DNA from 4 places in the Bradyrhizobium sp. 521_C7_N1_3 genome. Region 2 is predicted to be linked to each of the others. Evidence: predicted binding sites of a transcription regulator. Region 2 holds the regulator's gene; each other region holds the start of a gene.

Region 1 (2,202 bases), 980 kb from region 2:
GGCACTGACGACGTCGGCAACTCAACGTCCTCAGCGCCCGCTCCTCGCGAAAACTCTTCGCGTTAGGTCTTACTCGTCCGCCGGCTCCTCGCCGTCAGCGTCGCGCTCGGGGGTGCCGGCGAGAATCTGCTCGGCGATCAGGCCGGAGTTCTGGCGGATCGAGGTCTCGATCTTGGCGGTGATGTCGGGGTTGGCCTTCAAAAACGCCTTCGAATTCTCGCGGCCCTGGCCGAGGCGCTGGCTGTCATAGGAGAACCAGGCGCCGGACTTTTCGACGATGCCGGCCTTGACGCCGAGATCGAGGATCTCGCCCATCTTGGAGACGCCCTCGCCGTACATGATGTCGAATTCGACCTGCTTGAAGGGCGGCGCCAGCTTGTTCTTCACCACCTTGACGCGCGTGGTGTTGCCGACCACTTCGTCGCGCTCCTTGATCGCGCCGATGCGGCGGATGTCGAGACGGACGGAGGCATAGAATTTCAGCGCGTTGCCGCCGGTCGTGGTTTCCGGCGAGCCGTACATCACACCGATCTTCATGCGGATCTGGTTGATGAAGATCACCATGGTGTTGGATTTGTTGATGGAGGCCGTCAGCTTGCGCAGCGCCTGGCTCATCAGACGGGCCTGGAGACCCGGCAGCGCATCGCCCATCTCGCCCTCGAGCTCGGCCTTCGGCACCAGAGCCGCGACCGAATCGACCACCAGCACGTCCACCGCACCCGAGCGCACCAGCGTGTCGCAGATCTCCAGCGCCTGCTCGCCCGTGTCCGGCTGCGAAATCAGGAGCTCGTCGATGTTGACGCCCAGCTTGCGCGCATAGACCGGGTCGAGCGCGTGCTCGGCGTCGATGAAGGCGCAGATTCCGCCCTTCTTCTGCGCTTCCGCCACCGTGTGCAGCGCCAGCGTGGTCTTGCCCGAGGATTCCGGCCCGTAGATTTCCACGACGCGTCCCTTCGGCAGACCACCGATCCCGAGCGCAATGTCGAGCCCGAGGGAGCCCGAGGACACCGCCTCGACATCCATCGACCGGTCGTTCTTGCCGAGCTTCATCACCGAGCCCTTGCCGAACTGGCGCTCGATCTGGGAGAGCGCGGCGGCCAGAGCTTTACTCTTGTCCATGGAGGATCCTTCGACGATACGCAGGGCAGTGTTGGACATTGGGTCGTGCTCCTTATGGCGAGGATTCGGGTGCGGGACAAACGATTGGCGCGGCGGGTCGTCGATAAAAGCAATGTACCCTATTTGTTCCAGGTTCGCAATATGTTCTTTCGCGGATTTTGGCGCTGGCCTGTTTTAACCCCCAGTGGCCTAAGTTGAATTTGGCAGTGGCCTATTTTGTTCTCGTTCGGGCCAAAACGCGCCCAGCTCTGTTCATGACCGCTGTTCACGTTGGCCGACATTTGGCCAAGGTCTGTTCATGCCTCCAACGGATTAGGGGCACCGTCAGAGGGCGTCCTCCTAATTCATTTGTGGATTTTTGGTTGTGCACATCGACGGGTACCACTCGCCAATTACATGCTCTCCGAATTGCAACGAAGGAGACGTCATGAAGAAGTGGTTGCTTTTGTCGGTTGTTGGCTCGGTCGGGATCATTGCGGCACATCCAGCTCAAGCCAGGTCGTGCTCTGACTACAAAGCCATCTGCATGTCCAAGGCCGCTAAGCCAGAACGGTGCGACGGCGCGTGGAAGCAGTGCATGAAAACCGGCATCTACATCGGTCCCGAAAGTGGGACCAACCACGGACAGGCCGATAAGCGCTAGCAAGAGAGGCCGCCTTAGTTGGCGGCCTCATTCATTCAAAAACACCTTTCTTGTCGCGTCCGCTGACTTCATCGACCAAACGCGAGACATCTGCATTTCGCTTTGCTTTGCGCAGGAACAGCGCAAAACCCTCATTTCGGCCAGCACCCGGATTTCGCCACGCGCCTGTTCCCGGCCTAAGCGGCCTGATTTGAAAACGAAAGTGCCCCGTTTTGTTCTCGGGGCTACGATTGGTGTATCCGCGAGCGGAACGTCGCCGTCATAAATCCGCAATCCCTAGCGAATCTTTTGCGGTGTCCGGCCTGTCTGAGGATGGTGCCGCTAGTCGTTGAGGGAGTCCGGGTGATGACAGAAAACACGCAGCAGCAGGCGGACAGGCGCAATCGGCTATTGCAAGCCGCCACCCAGGAAATGATCAAATTCGAACACAAGGAAAATGA
Region 2 (2,202 bases):
TCGTAACGGACGTTGTCGGCGAAGGCGAGCTCCGTTCCTGGCAGCAGGCAGACCGCGACGGTCGGATCGGCCGCGGAGGCAAAGCCGCGCGTCGAGGTGCCGCGGAAGGTTGTCGTGACGATCGTCTCGCCAACTTCGGCGGGACGCGACGCGACGGCATGCAGGCTGTAGTCACACATCGGGTGCTCCTCAATCAGGATAGCAACCCGCGCCTCTTCTGAGGCGCTGGCCTCTATCAGAGTGGAAGCTTGCAATTATATGCGATGTTGAGGGCAAATCTGCGACTTGAGTCCGCAGACTGCCATCACAAAATCTTTTTCAAATGCAGTGGGAACAAAGCCCGCCCCCGTGGATTCTGTGAGCGTCAGCGTCCCGCGGGCACGGACCACCCCCGAATATTGCCAGGCTGGCTGCGACGGTTGGTTGACTGCGTCGCGGGCCTCGCGGGCTTGCTCGCTCACCGTGTCCTTGCGGACATGGGGCCGGGATTGCGCGGCCAAGGCTTCCGCGGCCAAGGCTTGCGACGCTGATGCTGCGATCAGTGCCACTGCAACTGTGCTCAGAACGATCTGGCGCACGACTTCTCCTCGAACCTGAAGGCCGCGAAGCAGGGCTGCTTCGTGCGGCGTGCCGAGGATGTACCGCCGGGGAAGGGGCCGGATAATCTGCGCAAAACCAGAAAGACTATCCAGCGGAAGCGGACAATCGTCCGCTCCAATCTCGGATCGGCGGTGCCGATCGAAAGCGCGCGAGGCGCCAAATAACCGATACCGGCGCGTCCGGTATCAGTACTTCCGGTACAGCCCGATCAGCTTGCCCTGGATCTTCACCCGGTTGGGCGGCAGGATGCGGACCTCATAGGCCGCATTGGCGGGCTCGAGCGCGATCGAGGCGCCGCGGCGGCGGAAACGCTTCAGGGTTGCTTCCTCGTCGTCGATCAGCGCCACCACGATATCGCCGGTGTCGGCGCTCTCGTTGCGCTGGATCAGCGCCATGTCGCCGTCGAGAATTCCGGCCTCGACCATGGAATCGCCGCGCACTTCGAGCGCGTAGTGTTCGCCCGAGCCGAGCATGTCAGGCGGTACGCTGATGGTGTGGCTGCGGGTCTGCAAGGCCTCGATCGGCGTGCCGGCCGCGATGCGGCCCATCACGGGGACTGCGACGGGGCGCTCGCCCTCATCCGCCGGCGGGCTCGAAGTCGTGCGGACCTTGCCGAGATTGCCTTCGATGACGCTCGGCGTGAAGCCGCGGCGGCCGCCGGCGGCGGCCTGAAGCTCGGGCAGCTTGATCACCTCGATGGCGCGGGCGCGGTTGGGCAGGCGCCGGATGAAGCCGCGCTCCTCGAGCGCGGTGATCAGGCGATGGATGCCCGATTTCGAGCGCAGGTCGAGCGCGTCCTTCATCTCGTCGAAGGAGGGCGGCACGCCGCTTTCCTTCAACCGTTCGCTGATGAACCGCAGGAGCTCGTATTGTTTGCGCGTTAACATCTCGACCAAAATCCCCCGGTTGATGTCGTTCGATTCCGAGACGCTGAATTCAGCAGTAAGCCGCTACATGCTCGAAACAAATCATGAACGGACACTATATGTTCGATACATGTTCCGCAACTGCTTAATTTACCGTGAACGCGACAAAGTTCGCGGAACGCACGCGAACGAAGCGCTCAGACGGGCAGCCGCAAGACCTCGCAAGGCGTGCCGGCTTCGGCCTTCGGCGCGAATGGCGCGCGCACGAGAAGTGCCTGTGCCGCAGCGAGATTCGCAAGCAGCGAGGAATCCTGGTGATTGACCGGAAGGGCGAGGAGTGTGCCGTCGTCGCGCAGCTCGAGGCGCGCGCGCAGGTAATCCTCGCGCTGGTCGTTGGCGCCGACGTCGCGGCCGAGCACCGCGCGTTCGCGGCGGTGATGAATCATCGAACGGCCCGAAAGCGCGCGAATCAACGGCACCATGAACAGGAAGCCGCAAACGTAGGATGACACGGGATTGCCGGGCAGGCCGATCACGCGCATCGCGCCGAGCCGCCCGTTCATCATCGGCTTGCCCGGCCGCATCGCGATCTTCCAGAACGCCATCGAGATACCTTCGTCCCTCAGCGCCTGCTGGACCAGATCGTGGTCGCCGACAGAGGCGCCGCCGGTCGTGATCAGGATGTCGGCACCGCTCTCCCGCGCGCGGCCGATGCCGGCGGTGGTGGCCTCCAGCG
Region 3 (2,202 bases), 150 kb from region 2:
CGTGAAGATCGATAGGAGATGAATCGGGCTGAACGGCCCGACCAGGCGGATCTGGTGGATCCAGAACGACGATGCCGCCACGACCGCCATGAGCCCCACCCAGATCCAGCCGATCGTCCGGTGCGGCAGCGTGCCCTTGGGGGCGGCAAACTGAACGAGGCCGAGCACGAAGGCGGCCATGGCGGCAAAGGCGTGCAGCGGGATCGCTGGAGCGGCCTCGAGCAGCGGCGCAACGCTCATGCAAGGCTCCCTCCGATCGACGGCCGACCATGTGAATAGGATTAACATCAAGTTAATACCATTCACATCATGCCCCGTCAAAGGCTTGAGGCAGCACATGAGGCAAGCCCGGAAAAACCGAGCTTTGCCCGCCAATTGGTAAGGAATCCTGTCGCTCTACGCGAGCAAGGTGACATCAGAGGCGAAGCGCCCCCGCCCGCCTCAGAACGGGATATCGTCGTCCATGTCGCTGTTGCGGCCACCGCCGGCGGCAACGGCACGGCGCGGCGCGCTGCTGACGGGACCGGAGGAGCCGAAATCGCCGCCCGGCTCGTCGCCAAAGCTGCCGCCTCCACCGCCGCCGCCGCGGCCGTCGAGCATCGTCAGGGTCGAGTTGAAGCCCTGGAGCACGACCTCGGTGGAGTACTTCTCGGCGCCGCTCTGGTCGGTCCATTTGCGGGTCTGGAGCGCGCCCTCGATGTAAACCTTCGCGCCCTTCTTCAGGTACTGCTCGGCGACCTTGCAGAGCCCTTCATTGAAGATCACCACGCGATGCCACTCGGTCTTTTCCTTGCGCTCGCCGCTGTTCTTGTCGCGCCAGGTCTCCGAGGTGGCGATGCTCAAATTCGCGATCGGCCGCCCGTCCTGGGTACGGCGGATTTCGGGATCCTTGCCGAGATTTCCAACCAGAATGACCTTGTTGACGCTTCCCGCCATCGCCGCTCTCCACTCCGAATGCCACTGAATTTCAAAAGGCCCGGGACGCGCCCGCGTCCTCTGCAACCTGTTGACGCGACCCTATACGCTTGCGCGGACGGATCGGCCCGTCACCCCTCCACTTATCCCCACATATAGCACCCGCGGCCGGTTCGTTCCAGATTTGTTCTTTCGACATCCCTCACGTTGTTGCGTGGGCACGACGAGACCGCGCTGCACAAAGACGGCCTGCGCCAAATAGAGCTTTCCCGAATTCCCCGAGGACGACGAAAACAGCCTAACATTCATCAAGTTAGAAGCAGTCCAGATGCCGCCTGACTGTTGCATTCCGGAGACGGACTCCGCCTCCCGCCTAAGTTACGCTTGCCGCGGAATTGGATTCTTATGGGCGTCGCGCCTGATCGGCCGCTTCGGGGACTTCGAAAAGCGGATCGAAACTGGGGAGACTGCAATGAATAGGATTTTGATTGGTACTATTGGTGTAATTGCGTTGGGGCTGTCGGCTCCCGCAAGCGCGGCAGATCTCTACACCAAGGCCCCGGCGCCGATGATCGCGACCATCTACGACTGGAGCGGCTTCTACATCGGCATCAACGGCGGCGGCGGCACCAGCCACAAGTGCTGGGACGCAGATTTCGGCGGCGGCGTTTTCGTTGGCGAAGGCTGCCACAACGCGACCGGCGGCACGGTCGGTGGCCAGGTCGGGTACCGCTGGCAGTCAGCCAACTGGGTGTTCGGTTTCGAAGGCCAGGGCAACTGGGCCGATTTCTCGGGTGACAACATCAGCGCGATCACCGGCTTGCGCGATCGTTCGAAGATCAACGCCTTCGGCCTGATCACCGGTCAGGTCGGCTACGCCTGGAACAACGTCCTGCTCTACGTGAAGGGCGGCGGCGCCGTTGTCAGCGATCGCTACCGCAGCTTCGACCTCGCCAGCGGCCTCGAAGTCGACCGGGCCAACGAGACCCGTTGGGGCGGCACCGTGGGTGCGGGCGTCGAGTTCGGATTCGCGCCGAACTGGACCGTGGGCTTCGAGTACGACCACATCTTCATGGGCAACCGTACCGTCGGCTTCACCGGATCCGGCAATTTCGTCATCGCCCCGCTCGGGGTTGCCACACGCTCCGATCGCATCAGCCAGGACGTCGATATCGGCCTCGTCCGCGTGAACTATCGCTGGGGCGGCCCGCTGATCGCAAGATACTGATATCCATCTGAGATCGCTTGGAAATCAAAGGCCGGCCCCGCGCCGGCCTTTTTGCGTGG
Region 4 (2,202 bases), 3.2 Mb from region 2:
AGGCGATCTCGAAGCGGCGACCGATGGTCCATGCCATCGGTCCGGTGCCCTTCATCCGCTCGCCCCATTTCGCGTCGTAGTCGCGGCCGCCGCGCATGTCGCGGATCAGGGTGAAGACGTGGCGGTAGCGGTCCGGATAATTGGCCATCAGCCATTCGCGGAAGAGATCGCGAACCTCGAGCGGCAAGCGCAGCAGCACGTAGGAGGCTTCCTTGACGCCGGCATGGGCGGCGGCATCGAGAATGCGCTCGATCTCGGAATCGTTCAGCGCGGGGATCACCGGCGCGACCATCACGGTGGTGGGAATGCCGGCCTCCGAGAGCTGCTTCAGCGCCTCCAGCCGCTTCGGCGGCGTCGCCGCGCGCGGCTCCATGGTGCGCGCCAGTTTCGGGTCGAGCGACGTCACCGAGATCGCGACCTTGGCGAGGTTGCGCTTGGCCATCCGCGCGAGAATGTCGATGTCGCGCACCACCAGCGCCGACTTGGTGACGATGCCAACGGGATGGCCGGCGCGCTCCAACACTTCGAGAATGCCGCGCATGATTTTGCGCTCGCGCTCGATCGGCTGATACGGATCGGTGTTGGTGCCGATCGCGATCATCCGCGGCTCGTAGCCGGTCGCGGCCAGCTCCTTCTCGAGCAGCGCCGGCGCCTCCGGCTTGGCAAACAGCTTTGACTCGAAGTCGAGCCCCGGCGACAGGCCGAGATAGGCGTGTGTCGGCCTCGCGAAGCAATAGACACAGCCGTGCTCGCAGCCGCGATAGGGATTGATCGAGCGGTCGAAGCCGATATCGGGGGATTCGTTGCGGGTGATCACCTTGCGCGAGGTGTCGAGGCCGACGCTGGTCTTGAACGGCGGCAGTTCCTCCAGGCTCTGCCAGCCGTCGTCGAAGGCGACGCGGGCCTCGGCCTCGAAGCGGCCGCTGGCATTGGACTGGGCGCCCCGCCCTCGCCTGCGCTGTTTGTCGATGGCGACCGCTAGTTCCGGAAAATCAGAGTCCGCACCCGCCGGCTCGGAGGGCGCCGTGACCGGCGGGTGCTTGAGAGCATGAGAGGATGCTGGACTCATGAAGCGAAGATAGCACGCCAAAGGAACAAATCAAGAACACAAACAAAAAACTGAAAAACAACCCCATGCACAGTAGCCGCCCAAATTTCGGGCGCAGTCCCTTGACCTCGCGCAACACACCCGTCGCGGCGATCCCGTTCGATGCCGGACAGGGATCAATCGCACCGGAACAAAGTTGGTGACGATCGCCGGGTGAAGGTCAGCAGGAACATGACAAATCAACGACAATCGGCCTCAGGGAGCAGCGAGCTCGATCTGCTCGATCGCTATTGGCGCGCCGCGAACTACCTCTCCGTCGGACAAATCTATCTGCTCGACAATCCGCTGCTGCGCGAGCCGTTGCGGCCGGAGCACATCAAGCCGCGCTTGCTCGGCCATTGGGGCACGACGCCGGGTTTGAACTTCATTTACGCCCATCTCAACCGCGTCATCCGCGCGCTCGATGTCAGCGTGCTCTATATCTGCGGTCCCGGCCATGGCGGCCCGGGCATGGTGGCCAACACCTATCTCGAAGGCAGCTACAGCGAGATCTATCCCGACGTCGCGCGCGATACGGACGGATTGCGAAAACTTTTCAGGCAGTTCTCCTTCCCCGGCGGCATTCCGAGCCACGCGGCGCCGGAAACGCCGGGCTCGATCCACGAAGGCGGCGAGCTCGGCTACGCGCTGGTGCACGCCTATGGCGCCGCATTCGACAATCCCGATCTGATCGTCGCCTGCGTCGTCGGCGATGGCGAGGCCGAATCCGGCCCGCTCGCGGCGTCCTGGCACTCGAACAAGTTCCTCAGTCCCGCGCATGACGGCGCCGTGCTGCCGATCCTGCACCTCAACGGCTACAAGATCGCGAACCCGACCGTGCTTGGACGGATGCGCGACGCGGAGATCCGCGACCTGTTCCGCGGGTTCGGCCACGAGCCGCTGTTCGTCGAAGGCGACGATCCCAAATTGATGCACCAGGCCATGGCGGATGCGCTCGACGTCGCGCTCGCCAGCATCCGCTCGATCCAGCAGCATGCCCGCGACGGCCGCAAGAGCGTCGAACGGCCGCGCTGGCCGATGATCGTGCTGCGCAGCCCGAAGGGCTGGACCGGCCCGAAGGAGGTCGACGGCAAGAAGGTCGAGGGCTTTTGGCG

The links. Region 2 encodes LexA, which represses DNA repair genes until DNA is damaged. Its sites were predicted from a motif close to TGTTCNNNNTGTGTTCNG; they were not measured.
Region 1: a site for LexA is predicted at 1,233-1,250, ahead of recA (recombinase RecA). Genes of this name have one in related genera too.
Region 3: a site for LexA is predicted at 1,090-1,107, ahead of AB7008_RS27135 (single-stranded DNA-binding protein). Genes of this name have one in related genera too.
Region 4: a site for LexA is predicted at 1,091-1,108, ahead of AB7008_RS12750 (PA0069 family radical SAM protein). Genes of this name have one in related genera too.

Annotation. Positions count from the first base shown of each region.
Region 1 is NZ_CP197232.1:6,954,506-6,956,707, forward strand. Features, by position in the region: gene recA (recombinase RecA) at 70-1,158, opposite strand; gene AB7008_RS32900 (hypothetical protein) at 1,547-1,762, shown strand; gene AB7008_RS32905 (hypothetical protein) at 2,108-2,202, shown strand, end outside.
Region 2 is NZ_CP197232.1:5,979,073-5,981,274, reverse strand. Features, by position in the region: gene AB7008_RS27850 (hypothetical protein) at 1-179, opposite strand, end outside; gene AB7008_RS27845 (hypothetical protein) at 255-578, opposite strand; gene lexA (transcriptional repressor LexA) at 786-1,487, opposite strand; gene AB7008_RS27835 (molybdopterin molybdotransferase MoeA) at 1,664-2,202, opposite strand, start outside.
Region 3 is NZ_CP197232.1:5,830,048-5,832,249, forward strand. Features, by position in the region: gene AB7008_RS27130 (DUF2306 domain-containing protein) at 1-240, opposite strand, end outside; gene AB7008_RS27135 (single-stranded DNA-binding protein) at 442-936, opposite strand; gene AB7008_RS27140 (outer membrane protein) at 1,388-2,143, shown strand.
Region 4 is NZ_CP197232.1:2,817,095-2,819,296, reverse strand. Features, by position in the region: gene AB7008_RS12750 (PA0069 family radical SAM protein) at 1-1,069, opposite strand, end outside; gene AB7008_RS12745 (phosphoketolase family protein) at 1,280-2,202, shown strand, end outside.